Regions from separate parts of the Stenotrophomonas sp. 116085_Sma genome, predicted to be linked through region 2. Evidence: riboswitches for the same ligand, from Rfam matches in the RefSeq annotation. Region 2 holds a riboswitch; the other holds the start of a gene.
What was found. A riboswitch is a leader RNA that binds a small molecule or an ion and turns the genes downstream of it on or off. The one in region 2 is predicted to bind glycine.
Positions count from the first base shown of each region.

Region 1 (9,371 bases), 690 kb from region 2:
GCGCTGACCATGCCGACCGGACCGTTGTCACCCAGCTTGCCCGGCAGGAACGGGGCCAGGTGCTCCTTGACCGCGCACGGGCCGACGCCCGGGCCACCACCGCCGTGCGGGATGCAGAAGGTCTTGTGCAGGTTCAGGTGTGAAACGTCCGAACCCCACTTGCCCGGCTTGGCGACGCCGACCAGGGCGTTCATGTTGGCGCCGTCGGTGTACACCTGGCCGCCGTGCTTGTGGATGATCTCGCAGATCTCGACCACCTCTTCCTCGAACACGCCGTGCGTGGACGGGTAGGTCATCATGATCGCGGCCAGGCGGTCGCTGTACTTCTCGGCGTTGAGGCGGATGTCCTCGACGTCAACGTTGCCGTTGGCGTCGGTCTTGGTCACCACGACCTTCATGCCGCACATCTGCGCCGAAGCCGGGTTGGTGCCATGTGCCGAATCCGGGATCAGGCATATGTCGCGGTGGCCCTCGCCGCGCGAGCGGTGGTAGGCGCGGATCGCCAGCAGGCCGGCGTACTCACCCTGCGCGCCGGAATTCGGTTGCAGGCTGACTGCGTCGTAGCCGGTGCATTCGACCAGCATCGCTTCCAGCGTGTCGATCAGTTCCTTGTAGCCCAGCGCCTGGTCGGCCGGCACCAGCGGGTGGATCTGCGAGAACTCCGGCCAGGTCACCGGAATCATCTCGGCGGTGGCGTTGAGCTTCATGGTGCACGAACCCAGCGGGATCATCGTGCGATCCATCGCCAGGTCCTTGTCGGCCAGCGAACGCAGGTAGCGCAGCAGCTCGTGCTCGCTGTGGTGGGTGTTGAACACCGGGTGGGTCAGGAACGCGGACTGGCGCAGCAGGCCGGCCGGCAGCGCGTCGGCGGTGCTGGCATCCAGCGCGTCGACGTCCAGCGAGGCACCGAACACGGCCGCCACGGCAACGATGTCGGCGCGGGTGGTGGTTTCGTCCAGGCTGATGCCGACCGAGTCGCTGTCGATCGCGCGCAGGTTGTAGCCGGCGGCGCGCGCCTTGGCATGGATCTCATCGGCATGCACGCCGGTGACATGCAGGGTGTCGAAGAAATCGCCACCGACCTGCACGCCGGCATTGCGCAGCGCTGCGGCCAGGATCGAGGCCAGGCGATGGGTGCGGCGGGCAATGCGGGTCAGGCCTTCCGGGCCGTGGTAAACGGCGTACATCGAGGCCATCACCGCCAGCAGCACCTGCGCGGTACAGATGTTGGAAGTCGCCTTCTCGCGGCGGATGTGCTGCTCGCGGGTCTGCAGGGTCAGGCGGTAGGCCGGGTTGCCCTGGGCATCGACCGAAACACCGATCAGGCGGCCCGGCATCGAGCGCTTGTAGGCGTCACGGCAGGCCATGAAGGCGGCGTGCGGGCCACCGAAGCCGAACGGCACGCCGAAACGCTGGCTGTTGCCGACCACGATGTCCGCGCCCCATTCGCCCGGGGCGGCCAGCAGGGTCAGGGCCAGCAGGTCGGTGGCCACGGCCACCAGGCCGCCGCGTGCGTGCACGGCATCGACCAGCGCCTTGTAGTCGCCCACCTGGCCGAAGGTATCCGGATACTGCAGCAGCAGGCCGAAGGCTTCCGCTTCCAGCGCTTCGGCCGGGGTGCCGACGCGCAGCACGATGCCCATGGGCTCGGCGCGGGTACGCAGCAGTTCCAGCGTCTGCGGATGCACGGCGTCGTGCACGAAGAAGGTGTCCGACTTGGACTTGGCCGAACGCTTGGCCAGGGTCATCGCTTCAGCAGCGGCGGTGGCTTCGTCCAGCAGCGAGGCGTTGGCGATTTCCATGCCGGTCAGGTCGGCGCACAGGGTCTGGAAGTTGATCAGCGCTTCCATGCGGCCCTGCGAGATTTCCGCCTGGTACGGGGTGTAGGCGGTGTACCACGCCGGGTTTTCCAGGATGTTGCGCAGGATCACGTTCGGCGTGTGGGTGCCGTAGTAGCCTTGGCCGATGAAGCTGCGCAGCACGGTGTTCTTGTCGGCGATCGCACGGATCTTCGCCAGTGCCTGCACTTCGGTCATCGACTCCGGCAGCGCCAGCGGCGCCGGCGACTTGATCTTGGCCGGCACGATGGCATCGGTCATCGCATCCAGCGACGCGTGGCCGACGACGTCGAGCATCTGCGCGATCTCGGCGTCATTGGGGCCGATGTGGCGCTCGACGAACGCGTTGTGGTGCTCGAGCTCACGCAGGGAAGGGGTGTTCTGGGACATGGCGAAGGATCCGTCAGGAAAGGGCACACGCACGGGCACAAGCCGCCGGTCGGCGGTCTGCGGGGCGCCCCTCTGTCCTTTTGCCTGAGAGTTTAAAAGCGCGGAAAACCGCAGCTTCGTGCCCCTTCGGCGCCGGATCGAACCGGTCTCTCCAGAGTTGTGTTACGGGTGGTATCGGGCCTGAGCGATTACGGGCGTTGCGCCTTCGGCAGCGGTGTTCCGCTTCTCCCACCGTGTTGCCCGCTGATTATAGCCCGTTGCGGGCGCGGCGGCCGCCTCCGCCCCCTGACCGCCGCGCCTGAATGGCCGATGGCCCGGCCGTGCGTTTTGTGCAGTGCTGCATGGCATCAAGCGCAATCCCCACCTATGATGGGCGGATACCCGAATTCATCTGGCGCCGTCCCCGTTGCTGCGGGACCGGCGCCCGCCGTGCTTGCCCCGCATGGCCCTGCCGGACGTTTCCTCCATGACCGCCGCTGTTGCCCCCTCCACCCGCCGCATGGCCCTGCTGCTTGCCGGCCTGGCCATGTTCGGCCCGTTCTCGATCGACACCATCTTCCCGGCGTTCCCGCAGCTGGCCCAGCGCCTGGCGGTGGACGAGGTGGCGGTGCAGCAGACCATCAGCGTGTACCTGCTGTTCTACGGCCTGATGAGCCTGGCGCACGGTCCGCTGTCCGATGCCTGGGGCCGCAAGCGGGTGATCCTGGGCGGCCTGGTGGTGTTCGTCGGCGCCTCGGTCGGCTGTGCGCTGTCCACCGACCTGAGCACGCTGCTGGCGTTCCGCGCGCTGCAGGGCCTGTCGGCAGGTGTCGGCATGATCGTCGGCCGCGCGGTGATCCGCGACCTGTACCACGGCCACGATGCCCAGCGGCTGATGAGCCAGGTGTCGATGCTGTTCGGCATCGCCCCGGCCATCGCACCGATCATCGGTGGCTGGATCCTGCTCAGTGGCGCAGGTTGGCCGCTGATCTTCTGGTTCCTGGTGGTGTTCGCACTGGTCCTGCTGGCGGCCACCGCGCGCTTCCTGCCGGAAACCCATCCGGTCGAGGCGCGGGTGCCGCTGTCGCCGCGCGTGCTGCTGCGTGACTACGTGCGCATCGGCTTCAACCCGCGCTTCCTGCGCCTGGCGCTGGCCGGCAGCATCGGTTTCGGCGGCATCTTCCTGTACATCTCCTCGGCGCCGGTGTTCGTGATGCAGCACCTGCACCTGGGCGAGGGCGGTTTCGCGTGGTTGTTCATCCCCACCATCGGCGGCATGACCACCGGCTCGTTCCTGTCCGGGCGCATGGCCGGGCACACCACGCCCACACGCCAGGTCGCCATCGGTTTCAGCCTGTGCGCGCTGTCGGCGCTGCTGAATGTCGGCTACGTGGCGCTGTCGCCGCAGTTCGTGCTGCCGTGGGCGGTGCTGCCGATCTTCCTGGGCGGCATGGGCATGTCGCTGATCTTCCCCATCCTGGCCCTGGCGGTGCTGGACATGTACCCGCACCAGCGTGGCCTGGCGTCGTCGCTGCAGGCCTTCGTGCAGCTGATGATCAGCACGGTGGTGGCGGGCGTGGTGTCGCCGCTGCTCAGTGCCAGCCCGCTGCACCTGGCGCTGGGGCAGGCCGCGTTCTTCGCTGCCGGCTTCGTGTTCTGGTACTGGGAACACCAGCGTGAACGCGCGGCGCAGGCAGCCTGCACGGACCATTGAGCAGCGCGCAGGGGTAGGGCGGGCCGCGATGCCCGAAAGGCTTGCGGCGAGGAATGACCGGACTAGGCTGGGGACTCCAGCCAGCCGGTGCGTGGATGCACGACAGCCAGCCGATCCGATGTCGTTGCATGAGGTTCCCATGGCTGCGCAGCAGACCTACCGCCTGTTCGAGGTGGCGCTGAAAGAGCGCCGCGTTCTTTCCCCTTCCCTGGACCGCATGGTGTTCACCGGTGCCGACGTGGCGCGGATGAAGACCGAAGGCCCGGACCAGCGCATCAAGGTGTTCTTCCCCTTGCCCGGCCAGGACGTGCCGCAGGTGCCCAGCGGCGAGGACTGGTATCCGCGCTACCGGGCGCTGCCGGACGATCAGCGCCCGCCCATGCGCACCTACACCATCCGCCAGCTGCGTGCCGAGCAGGGCGAGGTCGACGTTGATTTCGTACTGCATGGCGAGACGGGGCCGGCCTCGCGCTGGGCCATCCACGCGCGGCCGGGCGACCGCGTAGTGCTGCTGGCCCCCGATGCCGACTGTGCCGACAGCAGCGAAGGCTGGGAATGGAAACCGCCGGCGGGTGTCGGCCAGGTGCTGCTGGTGGCGGATGAAACCGCGCTGCCGGCAGTGGCTGGCATCCTCGAGGAACTGGCCGCGCTGGCCGATCCGCCACGCACGCTGGCGCTGCTGGAAGTGGCGCAGGCCGGCGACGCGGTGCCGCTGAAGGCGCCGTCCACGGCCGAGCTGGTCTGGTTGCCGCGTGGTCAGGCGGCCCACGGCCAGCCGCTGCTGCAGGCGGTCCAGGCGCGGCTGGCAGCGGTCTCGGCGGTGTCTGTCGGTGACGAACTGGAGGAGATCGATGTCGACGCGCAGATCCTCTGGGAACAGGCGGATGCCAGCGTGGCCGGGCCGCTGTATGCCTGGGTGGCAGGCGAGGCGGGAGCGGTGATGGCGATCCGTCGCCATCTGGTCCGCGATTGCGGGCTGGACCGCCGCGCGATCACCTTCATGGGCTACTGGCGGCACGGCAAAGTGCTGGACTGAGGGGCGTGAAGCGGCGTGGTGGGCGGGGTGCGCTATCCTTGCGCCCCCCTTTCGCAGCGGTACCGCACCATGTCCACCAGCTCCAAGACCCGCCGCGACCAGCGCCGTCGCCAGGAAAAGCAGGCCGCCAACAAGGCCGCTGCCCAAGCCTCGCCGGTGGAGCCGCATGCGGAACTGCGCGATGCACAGCGCACCCTGCTGGCCGGTGTCGTGCGCCGCGACGGCGAATGGGTGCTGGGCATGGATGGACGCATTGCCGGCCATAGCGAGAGCGCTGCGCAGGTGCTGGCGCTGATCATGCAGGCCGGTGAGCTGCACGAACGCAATGGCACGCCAGTACGTCTGATGTACTCCGACGCACTGCGCGATGCCGCACAGGCCGAAGCCAAGGAGAAGGGCCAGACCTTCGAGGAGTTCAAGGCCGAGCTGGCCGCGGCGATGGCGGCGAAGAAGAACAGCTGATCGCACGCATGCTGTAGAGCCGAGCCATGCTCGGCTTGCCATGCAGCACGCTTGAAAAACAGCCGAGCATGGCTCGGCTCTACAACATGGAAAGGGGCGGATCCTTGCGGACCCGCCCTTTTCCTCATTTCGCCGCCGGGGCCGCGTTGGCCTGCCAGCCGCACATCTGGCCTTCGTTCTGCTGCTTCAGCCACTCGTTGACCGGGGTGAAGTACTCGATCATCGGGCCGGCATCGAGCTTGTCGGTACCGGTCAGCTCCTTCAGCGTGGCCTGCCACGGCTGGCTGGCACCCTTGCTCAGCATTGCCCAGTACTTCTGGCCGGCTTCCTTGTTGCCGTAGAAGGTGCACTCATGCAGCGGGCCCTTGTAGCCCGACGCGTCGCACAGGCCCTTGTAGAACTGGAACTGCAGGATGCGCGCCAGGAAGTAGCGGGTGTAGGGGGTGTTGCCGGGCACGTGGTACTTCGCGCCCGGGTCGAAGTACTCCTCGCCACGGGTGCTGGCCGGGGCCACGCCCTGGTACTTGGCCTTCAGGTCCCACCACGCCTTGTTGTAGTTGTCGGCAGTGATGGAACCGTCGAACACGCCCCAGCGCCAACGGTCAATCATCAGGCCGAACGGCAGGAACGACACACCGGACAGCGCCATGCGCATCTGGTTGTTGATGACCGCCTCGCGGCTCTCGGTCGGCGCGTCGACCAGGCCGATCGAGCTGAGGTACTTGGGCGTCATCGCCAGCACGATGGTGTCGCCGATCGCTTCATGGAAGCCATCATTGGCACCGCCCTGGAACAGCGGCGGCAGCGGGTTGTAGGCCAGGTCGTAATAGATGTGGCCCAGCTCGTGGTAGATGGTGGTGAAGTTCTCTTCGTTCGGCTTGATGCACATCTTGGTGCGCACATCGCCTTCCATGTTCATGTCCCAGGCGCTGGCGTGGCAGACCACGTCGCGGTCATCGGGCTTGATGAACTGGGTTTTTTCCCAGTATGACTGCGGCAGCGACGGCATGCCCAGCGACACGTAGAAGTCCTGCGCGCGCTCGGTCATCTGCTTGGCGGTACGCAGTTCGGCCTCGCGCTGCGCCTTGTACTGCGCGGTGACGTTGGCGTCCTTGCCGGCCTTGGCCAGCGCCGCGCTCAGGTTGGTCTGGTACTGCTTTTCCAGCGCCGCGGTGATGTCCAGGCTACCGGCGCCCGGGTACGGTTCCAGCTGGTCCCACAGGTTCGACCAGTCCTGCTGCCACATGTTGCCCAGCAGGTGCGCGGCGATCAGGCCGTTGCCCACTTCGGCCTTGTCCTTGCCGTAGGTCTTGTCCAGCTTGCCGCGTGCGTAGCAGTGCAGCTGCTCGTACATCGGCTTGACCTGCTCCCACAGGCGGTCGGTTTCCGGGCCGATCTGCTCCGGCGGCATGTCGTAGCCGCTGCGCCACATCTGGCCGGCATCGGTGAAGCCCATACCCTTGGCGCCTTCGTTCACCAGGCCGACGAATTTCTGGTAGTCGCCGCGCATGCTCTTGGTGGTGCTGTGCCAGCCCTGCCACGCATCGAGCTGCTTGTCGTAGTCGCGGCTGCGTGCCAGCACCTGCTCCAGCTCGCCAAGCTGGCGGCAGGAGTTCGGATCATTGGCATCGGTGCAGTACTTGCCGGCACCGTAACTGCCTTCCATGCGGGTGGCGATCTGGGTCAGCTCGGCCAGCTTGGCCGGGTCGCGCGGCGCCGGCATCGAGGACATCAGCTTCAGCAGGTGGATGGCGCGCTTGCTGTCTTCGCTCATCGGCTTGCCATCGAACTTGGCGGCCTGCTCGATCCAGCTGTTGAGCTGGGTCAGCGAGCGCTCGTTGGCCTTGGCCGCGATGCGTTCGGAATCGCTGTTGATGTAGGTGGAGGACAGCCACTGCGCCGAGGTCATCTCCGGGTAGGCGGCCTTGAATTCGGCATTGATGCGGGCCACGAACTGGTCGGCGGTTTCGCCGGCCGGAGCGCTGCTGCTGGCGGTATCAGTGCCTGGGGTGGGTTCCTTCTTGCAGGCGGCCAGGGCCAGCGTGGCGGCGGCGATTGCCGAGGCCAGCAGGAGATGACGGTGTTTCACGGGCGGTCCTTGGGTGGTGAACGACGGCCGAAGGCTAGTGGGCAGGCGCTGCCACCGCAAGTGGCGGAAGTCGGCCGGGCGGCGCCCGGCACCCGCAGAGGCCTTCAAGCAACGGCAAAGGCCGAAGCAACAGCAACACTGCCCCACCTCCGACAGATTCCGTGTGCTGTGGGTAGGTGTCGACCTTGGTCGACACATCTGTCAGGTATCGACAAACAAGAATGGTGTCGGATCGGTTTTCCTTCGATAAACGTATCCGACCCCACGGTCGTCCCAACAGGCCGCGGAAAACTGTCGAAGGCGGGTTGGGTCCGCTGACGGGGGCATGAACCGCATGGATGCGTCAACCGAGCCTGCAGGGACGTGCTTGCGGCGTACCCTGCGCAGCCCACCCACCCGGACAGCTCCATGAATTTCGCCTTCCGACCGCCGCGAGGAGCTCAGCCTTTGGCCGGCTTCCAGCACCAGTGCCACGGTTCGTAGACGATGCCGTGCGGGTTGTCGCGCGGATAGCTCAGCTGGAAGCCATGACCGCCCGCGTGCGACCGCAGCCACGCGAATGCGGCGGTCACTTCGAACGATTCCTCGGCCGGCGCATCGCCCGGTGTTCCGATGTCCAGCGCGTAGCCGCTGTGATGTTCACTGAAGCCCGGCGCCGCATTGACCTTCAGGATCTCCGCCACGCTCAGGCCGCGCGCGCGCTTCCGTTCGAAAATGCCCAGTTGGTAGGCGTGGCTGCGGAAGCCGGAGATGGCATCCAGTGCGATGCCATCCTGCGCTGCGTGCAGGCGCATGCGTCGCCAGCCCTGTGCGGCGTCGCGGCGCAGCCAAAGGGGGCGAGCGAAACGATCACGGCCGGCGAAGTGCAGCAGGCAGGGTTCGGGTTCGAGCGGCAGGCCACTGTCGTCGGCGTAACGCTGCGGGTCCAGGCCGAGCTGCTGCAGGCGCTGCTGCAGCCCGGCCAGTGGCAGCCATTGATCTTCCAGTGACGTGGCGAACGGCCGCGCATTGCGTGCATCCAGTAGCGCCAGAGCGTCCTCGACACCGGGCTCGCGCGGGAGGCGCGGTACCAGCGAATGCACGCCACGCGCCAGCACTGCCGCCAGGTAACGGCCATCACGCTTGCGCCGCAGCACCCATTGCGCCTGTGCCAGCAGGCGTGCATCGGCATTGCTGCGTGCGCGCAGCAGATCGGCGGGCCACAGCTCGATGGCTTCGGTATTGATCAGCAGGGGCGGGCGTCGTTGCATCGCCCCAGCTTACTGCTGTGGTGCTGGTGCGGCCACCTTGCGCAGTGCCTCCAGCAGCGCCTGTGGCCGGTCCAGGCTGAGCAGCAGCGCGCTGCCATCGCGTACCGGCAGCACCAGGACGCGGCTGCGGTCGGTGACCAGGGCAAAGCCCTTGCCGCCGCCCAGCAGGCGGAAGTGGCCTGAATGGAAGCCGGGCATCGAATAACCGTTGGTCTTGAAGCGGATGCCATAGCGCCGGTCGCGGCCGAGGTCGACCACCTCGGCCTGGTCCAGGCGCAGCTGCGCCACCGGCTCCCGTCGCCGGTACATCGTTGAACGCACGTCCAGCATGTCGCCATCGAACTCAACCCGGCGCCTGAAGAAGGCCAGGCCCAGCCCGATGCCGAGCGCGGCGATCACCGCCAGGCTCCATGCCGCGCTGCCGCCCATGCGGAACCACGGCGGCGACAGGGTCACCTCCATCCACGGTGCGTCGGCCCGGGTGGTGTGCAGCTGCGCGTAGACGCTGATGGCGAAGGCCAGCAGCAGGGGCAGCACCACCCAGAGCACGCGGAACGGCGAGCTCTCCGCCACATCGAAGCGATTCGGATCGCTGCCGCTCATCGCTGCGCCT
Region 1 is NZ_CM151057.1:3,646,893-3,656,263, reverse strand. Features, by position in the region: gene gcvP (aminomethyl-transferring glycine dehydrogenase) at 1-2,228, opposite strand, end outside; glycine riboswitch at 2,291-2,393, opposite strand; gene ACZK0Z_RS17100 (multidrug effflux MFS transporter) at 2,695-3,921, shown strand; gene ACZK0Z_RS17095 (siderophore-interacting protein) at 4,061-4,957, shown strand; gene ACZK0Z_RS17090 (hypothetical protein) at 5,027-5,419, shown strand; gene ACZK0Z_RS17085 (M2 family metallopeptidase) at 5,544-7,508, opposite strand; gene ACZK0Z_RS17080 (M15 family metallopeptidase) at 7,949-8,758, opposite strand; gene ACZK0Z_RS17075 (PH domain-containing protein) at 8,768-9,361, opposite strand; gene ACZK0Z_RS17070 (alpha/beta hydrolase) at 9,358-9,371, opposite strand, start outside.
Region 1: it holds a riboswitch for glycine, as region 2 does, so the genes downstream of both, gcvP (aminomethyl-transferring glycine dehydrogenase) here and ACZK0Z_RS20060 (trimeric intracellular cation channel family protein) in region 2, are expected to answer to the same signal.

Region 2 (9,371 bases):
CGCGAGCGCGTTCCCCACCTGGTCGTTGTCGGCGGCGGTTTTGCCGGTCTCTGGGCCACCCGTGCCCTGGCCCGCGAGCGCATGCGTATCACCCTGGTCGACCGCCGCAACCATCATCTGTTCCAGCCGCTGTTGTACCAGGTGGCCACCGCGGGCCTGTCCGCGCCGGATATCGCCGCACCGCTGCGCCACATCCTCGGCCACCAGCGCAATGTGGAAGTCCGCCTGGGCGAAGTGGTGGTCATCGACAAGCAGGCCCGGCAGATCCGCATGGCCGATGGCAGCGCGCTGGACTACGACAGCCTGCTGCTGGCCACCGGCGCCACCCACGCCTACTTCGGCAACGACCAATGGGCCGATGATGCGCCCGGCCTGAAGACGCTGGACGATGCCATCGCACTTCGCCGCAAGCTGCTGCTGGCCTTCGAACGCGCCGAGGCCGAACCGGACCCGGCAAAGAAAGCGGCGTGGCTGAGTTTCGCCATCGTCGGCGGCGGCCCTACCGGCGTCGAGCTGGCCGGCACGCTGGCCGAAATCGCGCGCCACACGCTGCGTAATGAATTCCGCCACATCGATCCGGCCAGCGCCAAGGTGCGGCTGGTCGAGGCCGGTCCGCGCGTGCTGTCCTCGTTCCCGGAAGTCCTTTCGCTGAAGGCGCGCCGGCAGCTGGAAAAGCTCGGCGTGGAAGTGCTGACGGGTACCCCGGTGAGCGACATCGACAGCCAGGGTTTCAAGCTCGGCGATCAGTTCGTGCCGGCACGCACCGTGGTGTGGGCCGCCGGCGTGGCCGCTTCACCGCTGGCGCGCACGCTGGACGTGCCGCTGGACCGCGCCGGACGCGTGCAGGTGCAACCGGACCTGACCCTGCCCGGTCACCCGGAGCTGTTCGTGGCCGGCGACCTGGCCGCGCTGAACCAGGCCAATGGCAAGCCGGTGCCCGGTGTGGCGCCCGCGGCCAAGCAGATGGGCAAGTACGTGGCCGAGGTGATCCGCGCGCGCCTGCACGGCAAGCCCGAACCCGGTCCGTTCAAGTACGCCGACTACGGCAACCTCGCCACGATCGGCCGCATGGCCGCGATCGTGCACCTGGGCCGGCTGCAGTTATCTGGTGTGCTGGCTTGGTGGTTCTGGCTGGCCGCGCACGTGTTCTTCCTGATCGGCTTCCGCAACCGCATCGTGGTGCTGCTGAACTGGGCGGTGGCGTACTGGAGCTACCAGCGCAGCGCACGCATCATCTTCGGTGATGACCGCGACGACCGGCGGCCGAAGCGGTAGGGCTGCACGCAACAGGGGTCGGATCCCTTTCCGCAGGAAAGGGCTCTGACCCCTTGCAGTAGATCCACGCCATGCGTGGATGAGCGCCTGTGCAGGCCGCATGGGGCTCAGCCACGCATGGCGTGGCTCTACTTCCTCATCGGGCCGCCCGGCACCCGCCGTTTCGACCATGCCCGGCAGAAATCCTCTTTTCTCGCGGTGTCGGCAATCTGCGCGGTACTCCAATGCCGGGTGATCCAGATCGTCAATGCGGTGCTGCTGAGATGCCAGCGCAGCATGTCTTGCTGCGGTTGCCGCCACAGGTGGCGTCGGGCAATCCAGAAGGCCTCCCGCTCCACTTCAGGCACCTTCTTCTTCATCACGTCCTTGTCGAAGAACTGGGCGATGAAACGCCACGGGTTCATCGGCTGGTATCCCGTTCGTGGTTCACTGGTGCACGCAGCCACACCACTCGGCACACGGTCTGCCGGCTGCGGCCGGCCTTCGACCAGCGTCAGCCCGAGCAGGTACAGCAGGCCAGGCAGCAGCGCGATGCCGGCGACCAGCACGACGACGGAGATCCATGCCTTGCCGGCGGCACGCATCAGTCACTGCGCCTTCGGCTTCGGGTACCACAGTGCGTTGACGATGACCCAGCGCTGCCCGAAGCGCCCCATGTGGAAGTAATCGACGAACCACGGTGTTTCCAGCCGCACCGAGGCAGCGCTGCCGGTCACATCCAGCACCGTGCAGCGGCGGTCCCATTGCTCCTTCGGGGTCTTCAGCGCGCCCTGCTTCGTCAGTGAGACCAGCTCTTCCTTCGACATCCGGCGCAGGCCAAGGCGCTCATCGGGTGTATCACCGAGGACCGCGCGCTTGGCCAGGTCCGGGTGCAGGGACCGTGCGACGCGCTGTGGGTCCGCCTCCAGCTGGCCGTCGACGTAGTCATGGCAGGTGGCTTCGATGGCCTCGATGGTGGCCGGGTCGGCGGCGGGGCTTATGGCTGCGGAAAGGGCGAACAGCAGGGCGATCGTGGACATCCGGGTCTCCAGCGCTGGGCGCGAGGCGATCATCGCACGGGCCGGGTAGCCCATCCACGCGTGGCGTGGATCTACTGTAGAGCCGAGCCCATGCTCGGCTTGACCATCAGGCAGCAGCAGCAACAACAGCCGAGCACGGGCTCGGCTCTACAGAAGCGCGGGATCCGGCGCCTGCAGCCAGGCCAGCTTGCGTTCGCGCGGCTGCTGCTTGAGCTGCCACTCGGCGCGCGAGGCGGCGGAACGGTCCGGGTATTCGCGTACGGCCAGCACGCGCAGTGGCGGCCGGGCCCGGGTGTAGCGCGCGCCCTTGCCGGCCTGGTGGGCGGCGAATCGCGCCTCCACATCGGTGCTGATGCCGGCGTAATAACTGCCATCGCGGCATTCGAGCAGGTACAGGAACCACGGGCGGGGGGACGGGGCCATGGCGGGATTATGCCGTGCTGCACTGCAGCGGATATACTGACGGCCGAATGCAGGAGAGAGGCGCCACGCTGGCGCCCGCCGAAGGCGCAGGCTCCCATGATCGCTCAGGCCGGTGGGCTGGAATCCCACCAACCATGCATTCGACTCGCCGAGCTGGAGAGAGGTCACCGGGCATGCCCGGGACGATCCGCCGAAGGGGCACGCGGCCCACGCCGCTGAACTCTCAGGCAAAAGGACAGCGGGAGCGGCACCGGTCATCGTCGTCCCGTCATTGCGCAGGCAGTGGCGGTAGTCGCGCATGGCCGGCCCCACCGCGCCCGGAGCCTGCCCCATGCTGCTGTCCATCATCTACCTGATCGCCATTTCCGCTGAAGCCATGACCGGCGCGCTGTCCGCCGGCCGCCGCCGCATGGACCTGTTCGGCGTGGTCATGATCGCCTGCGTCACCGCCCTCGGTGGCGGTTCGCTGCGCGACATCCTGCTCGGCCATTACCCGCTGGGTTGGGTGAAGCACCCCGAGTACCTGGGCTTCACCGTGTGCGCGGCGCTGATCGCCACATGGGTGGCGCGCTGGATGCACCACTTCCGCCGTACCTTCCTCGTGCTCGATGGCTTGGGCCTCATCGCCTTCACCCTGATCGGCTGCTCGATCGCACGCGAAGCGGGCCATGCGATGCCGATCGTGCTGATCGCCGGCATGCTGACCGGTGCGTTCGGCGGCGTGCTGCGCGACATCCTCTGCAACGAAGTACCGCTGATCTTCCAGAAGGAGCTGTACGCGATCATCGCGCTGCTGACCGGCGCGGCGTATCTGTTGCTGCTGCACTGGGGCGTGGCCGACGCCACCGCGATCCTGTGTTGCCTCGGTGGCGGGTTTGCGCTGCGCCTGTTGGCGATCCACTACCGCTGGGAAATGCCGAAGTTCGTGTATCACGACGAGGTGCATTGAACGATGGCGTGTTCGCCGGGCATGGCCCGGCGCTACCAGTCAAAGCCTGCACCACCCCGGCGATGTACCTGGCGCTGTCGCACATACGCAGCGCCAGGCGCATCGCCGGTGCGGACGGGTCGGCCTCCAACTCCGACCGACCCTGATCGCGGCCGCACCCCCGCAGGCGCTGGCCGCCATCCACACACATGCCGCACTCAGGCGGCTTCCATCAGGCGGCTTCGGACACCTTCACTTCACGACGGGCGCGCACGGCCGCAGCCAGTCGCTCCAGCACCGTCACGGTGGTGTCCCAGTCGATGCAGCCATCGGTGATGCTCTGCCCGTAGACCAGCGGCTGGCCTTCCACCAGTTCCTGGCGGCCACCGACCAGATGGCTCTCGATCATCACACCGACGATGCGCTGTTCGCCGTCTTCCAACTGAACGGCGATCTCTTCGATCACCTTCGGCTGGTTCTCGGGGTTCTTCAGGCTGTTGGCATGGCTGGCGTCGATCATCAGGCGCGTCGGCAGCTTGGCCTTGGCCAGCGCCTGGCAGGCCTCGGCCACACTGCCTGCATCGTAGTTCGGCTGCTTGCCACCGCGCAGGATCACGTGGCAATCCGGGTTGCCGGTGGTCGAAACAATGGCGGTGCCACCCTGCTTGGTGACCGACAGGAAGTGATGCGGATTGGAGGCCGCACCCACCGCGTCGGCGGCGATCTTCACGTTGCCATCGGTGCCGTTCTTGAAGCCGACCGGGCACGACAGTCCCGAGGCCAGTTCGCGGTGCACCTGGCTTTCGGTGGTGCGCGCACCAATGGCACCCCAGGCCACCAGATCGGCAATGTACTGCGGCGAGATCACGTCGAGGAACTCGACGCCGGCCGGCAGGCCCAGCTTGTTGATGTCGCGCAGCAGGCCACGGGCGATGCGCAGGCCCTTGTCGATCCTGAAGCTGCCATCCAGGTCCGGATCGTTGATCAAGCCCTTCCAGCCCACCGTGGTACGCGGCTTCTCGAAGTACACGCGCATGACGATTTCCAGCTCGCCGGCCAGTGCGTCACGCAGCGGCTTCAGGCGCTGGGCGTATTCGATGGCGGCGTGCGGGTCGTGGATCGAGCACGGGCCGACCACCACCGCCAGGCGGTCGTCACGGCCATGCAGGATCTGGTGCAGGGCCGCGCGCGAGGCGCTGACGGTGTCGGAGGCTTCATCGTCACACGGCAGCATCGCCAGCAGCTGGGCAGGCGGTGTCAGCGGTTCGATGGTGCGGATACGCAGGTCGTCGGTGTGCGGGGGCATTGGGGGGGAGGTCTCCGGAACGTTGGGGGTCCCCAGCGTGGCGGCATGAAAAAAGCCGCCAGGTTCGCTGGCGGCTTTCGGGAATGCGTCTGAAGCTTTCTTCAGGGTGAGCGCAGTCCTTCCTCCGCCAGTGGCTTCGGAAAGTAATACCAGTAAAAGCTGGTGGGGGCTGCGTTCATGGGTTCTATTGATAGCACAGCTTCTGCGCAGTGCAAAATGTTTCATCCGCAACTGGGGGCGCGGTTCAGCGAGTCGCGCACCTGGGCCATCCATGCGGCGCCAGGCACGCGAAGTCGCTCATCTGCCATGCACTTCCACGTCCAGCAGCAGGCCTTCATGGATGTCGGCCCAGCGCTCCAGCACGCGCCCCAGTTCCTGCCGGGCCTCATCCAGCTGCTCGGGATTGAGCAGGGAACGGGCGGTGTAAAGGTCGGATACCAGCCGCCGCAGGAGCGGTTCCGGGATCGCCACCGACGGCCCTTCCACCTGCGGCAGCTGCAGCGCCGGGGTGTCGCCAAGCGGGCCGTACAGCGTTACCTGGAGCGTGCTCTGCATGATCGACTTCCGTGCGGATGGACAGGGGCAGTGCACTGTTTACCGCGTCCGGGTGACAGGCGCATGTGCCATGCGCGTCCGAAGGCGCCGCTACAAGGCAGCCAGATCGGCCAGGTGCTGCCCCATCCCATCGTCCGCGCCGACGACATTGGTGGTGGCGAAGTACTGATGCCAACCGGTGGCGGCAATGCCTTCCACCAGGGCATCGGCGTCTTCCCGGCTCGCACATCTCCAGACAGCATGGAACTGCTCGCTGCCGCCGTGCGCTGCATCCGCGGCCACGCGGCCCATCGCCACCGGCGTGATGCGGGCCGGATCGAACTGTTGCATGCCGGCGCCGATGCGGGCGAAGAAGGCGGTGCGCTGGTCACGCGGGAGCGCAGTCCAGGCAGGGGTGGCTGTGTAGAGCTCGATGAAGATGTGGGACATGGGGTTCTTCCTTGAGGGTTTGAGGGTTGCCGGCCAGCGGCCGGCACTACCGCAGCGAGCGTAGTGCGCGCCTGCGGATGTAGGCGTTGGCGCTGCCGTCGTGTTCACGCTGCCAGCGCGCGCACAGATCGCGCAGCCAGCGCGGCTGGGTCTTGCCGGCATCGTTGAGCCAGTTGCCAACCGAGTCCTGTACGTAGCGATCCGGATCGTCGGCCAGCGCTTCAAGCAGTGGCAATGCATGGTCCGGGTGCTGCTTGAACAACGCGATGTGCGTGGCCCACACGCCACGCGGGCGCAGTGCTTCGCAGGCGAAGCGACGCAGGTAGGGTGAAGCTTGCTGCGTCCATGGCTGCAGGCACTCCAGCGCCTGCAACGGTGCAGCAACGATATCTGCACGCAGCGCGAGCCACGCCCACTCACGCACGCCGAAGTGCGGATCATCGGCGAGCGGACGCATCGCACGCAGCTTGGCCGGTAACGTTGCGCTGGCATCGCTGCCAATCAGGTAGCAGGCCCAGCCACGCACGGAATCGGACGCATGCTCCTGCCATTTCGCAGGAGCGCCCTGCCCGCTTTCGCGCAGCAACCGGGCAGCCAGGGCCATGCGCTGGGTGATGCCCTTGCCTTCAGCATCGCGCATGCGGTGCAGCGCGTCATGTTCAAGTGCGGGTGCCACCGCCTGTAACAGCGCTGCGAAATCCACCGCCAGGCATTCGGCCAGGTGGCTGGCGGCGACGCTGCCAGTGTTGAGCGCATTCAATCGCTCAGCCGTCACGGTCCCGCTCATGCCCCACGACCTGTATCGGTGTGCTGCCAGACCTTGTGCAGCAGCTGCGACAACTGCTGCTGTTCTTCCGCGTCCAATCCGCTGAACAAGCCGCCTATCCATTGCGTGTGCTGGTTGAACAGCGCCTCGGCCAGGCACTTCCCCTGTGTGGTCAGCACGATCTGCAGGCGCCTGCCGTCTTCGGCGTCACTGCGCCGCTGCAGCAGCCCTTCGCGCTGCAGGCCATCGATCAGGCCACTGATCGTGGCGCGGGTGACACCTGCGCGCTCGGCCAGTTCATGCGGTGGCAGTGTGCCACCGGCACCGTGCAGCAGGAAAAGCACGGTGAATCGCCCTTCACTGAGCCCGTGCGGCGCCAGGCGTGTGGCGCAGTCGCGATCGATGGCCGATGACAGCGACAGCAACTGGAAACACAGGCGCAGCTGCGCGACGCCAGTATGGCCGCGCCGTTGCGCTTCATCCAGCAGGGCACTGTGCTTGGCTTCCAGCATGGCTTCATCCAATATGATTAGGCGCCTAATCATATGCTATAGCATAGGCATTACGTTAATATCCCAGCGATATCAGGAAACCGGCCCCAGCAGCAGGCGTGCGATCAGTCCGCCGCCATCACGCTGCAGCAGCAGAAGCTCGCCCCCATGCCGTCGTGCGACGTTGGCCGCCACCGCCAGGCCCAGGCCGGTCCCACCCGTGGCGCGGCTGCGCGAGCTCTCGCTGCGCTGGAAGGGTTGCAGCAGGCGTGCGCGGTCGTCCTCGGCGATGCCCGGGCCGCGGTCCATCACATCCAGCTGCATCCGATTGCCTGCCATGGCGGCGTGCAGGTCTACCGCACCGGCGTAGCGGTCTGCGTTGTCGATGAGGTTGTCGATCGCCCGCCGCAGCAGGAGCGCGTCACCCTGCCACGGCAGGGCATCCGGTCCCTCGATGGAGATTTCGATGCCGCGCAGCAGGGCACTGTGCACGCATTCCTCCAGCAACGCGGCCAGATCCAGCGGCCGCAACTGCAGTGGTTGCAGTTCGCCGCGTGCGTAATCGAGCACCTGCTCGATCATCGTATCCATGCGTTCGATGTCAGCCACCATCCGCGCGGCCTGTGCCGGCGGTGCGAACTCCGCACGCAGACGCAGGCCGGTCAACGGCGTGCGCAGGTCGTGCGCTACTGCGGCCAGCATGCGCGTCATGTCCTGGGCCTGTTCGCGCAGGCGCTCGCGCCCGGTGCTGATCGCTGCGGCCAGCATCTGTACTTCGCGTGGGCCGTCGTCCGGCAGTGGTGTGCCGTCCTGCAGTTCGACCTGTGCACTGGCCTCGGCCAGCCGCCGCAGCGGCCGTCCCAGGCGGACCGATGCCCAGGCGGCAAGGGGTGCCAACAGCACGGTCCCCGCTACCAGCGCCAGCACGACCTGCCGACGCCACGCCGCCAGATCGCTGTGGTCGCTGCCGACCACGTGCCATCGGCCATCAGCTTGGCGCACCGCCAGTTCAAAGGGTGACCACTGCATCTTGGTCAGCACTGACACCTGCGCCTGCAACGCGTCCGTCCGTGCATTTCCATCGAGTTCCATGCCGCCTTCGATGACCTTCACATCAGGCGCCTTGCCGCGGCCACTCCAGACCAACCGCACGTGTTCCAGCGGCAGGCCCATCTGCGACGCAACCAGGTGGGTGAGCCAGCCATTGCTGCTGCCCTGCGGCGGCGACGCACGGGTTTCGAGATGCAGCCCCAGCGGCATGGCGGGCCGTTCGCCACGAACGACCTGCATGGCCTGGTCCAGCCGCATGGGGGGCGGTGCGGGTCGTGGCATCCAGCCCACCACCGCGACGCTGACCAGCGTGGCCAGCAGCAGGCTGGCCAGGGCCACCATCGCGATCCAGCGTGCAGTGGACCAACGAGCCCTCACAGCACATGTACCTCGGCGCCGAAGCGATAGCCTTCGCCGCGCAGCGTCTGCACAAGCGCTTCCGCGCCGGGAGCCGCCTGGCCCAGCTTGCGGCGCAGCCGGCTGATCGCCAGATCGACGGCGCGGTCGACGCTGTCGCTGTCTTCGCCATGGGTCAACTGCAGCAGCTGCTCCCGTCCCAGCACGCGTCCGGGGCGCTCGGCCAACGCCAGCATCAGGGCGAACTCCCCCCGGCTGAGCGCGAGTTCACGGCCATCGGGTGTGAACAGGCGGCGCTGATCGGGTAGCAATCGCCAGCCGGCAAACCGCAGCTCGCTGGCGACCTGGGCGCGCAGCTTGTCCTGCCGGCGCAGCAGGGCACGCACCCGCGCCAGCAGTTCGCGTGGATCGAAGGGCTTGGCCAGATAGTCGTCCGCTCCCATTTCCAGGCCGATCACGCGGTCCGGTGTGGCCCCCATCGCCGACAGCATCAGGATCGGGATGGCCCGCGCCTGCAGCCGGCGGCACACCGACAGGCCGTCCTCTCCGGGCATCATCCAGTCCAGGATGATGGCGTCCGGACGCTCGTTCAGCAGCAGCAGATCCAGGCCTGCAGCGTCGGCTGCCACGCGCACCTGGTAGCCATGCAGCAGCAGGCAGTCGGCGATGGCGTCACGGATGCTGGCATCGTCATCGACAACGATGACCCGGGCAGGAGTGTTCATGCAGCCAGTATCCCGCAGGCATGTATCAGGACGGTATCAACGCCGAT
Region 2 is NZ_CM151057.1:4,333,081-4,342,451, forward strand. Features, by position in the region: gene ACZK0Z_RS20040 (NAD(P)/FAD-dependent oxidoreductase) at 1-1,275, shown strand, start outside; gene ACZK0Z_RS20045 (hypothetical protein) at 1,404-1,859, opposite strand; gene ACZK0Z_RS20050 (nuclear transport factor 2 family protein) at 1,863-2,294, opposite strand; gene ACZK0Z_RS20055 (GIY-YIG nuclease family protein) at 2,442-2,717, opposite strand; glycine riboswitch at 2,758-2,847, shown strand; glycine riboswitch at 2,861-2,964, shown strand; gene ACZK0Z_RS20060 (trimeric intracellular cation channel family protein) at 3,049-3,666, shown strand; gene ACZK0Z_RS20065 (3-deoxy-7-phosphoheptulonate synthase) at 3,878-4,951, opposite strand; gene ACZK0Z_RS20070 (hypothetical protein) at 5,249-5,506, opposite strand; gene ACZK0Z_RS20075 (DUF6616 family protein) at 5,597-5,935, opposite strand; gene ACZK0Z_RS20080 (DNA alkylation repair protein) at 5,982-6,722, opposite strand; gene ACZK0Z_RS20085 (MarR family winged helix-turn-helix transcriptional regulator) at 6,719-7,213, opposite strand; gene ACZK0Z_RS20090 (sensor histidine kinase) at 7,286-8,584, opposite strand; gene ACZK0Z_RS20095 (response regulator transcription factor) at 8,617-9,324, opposite strand.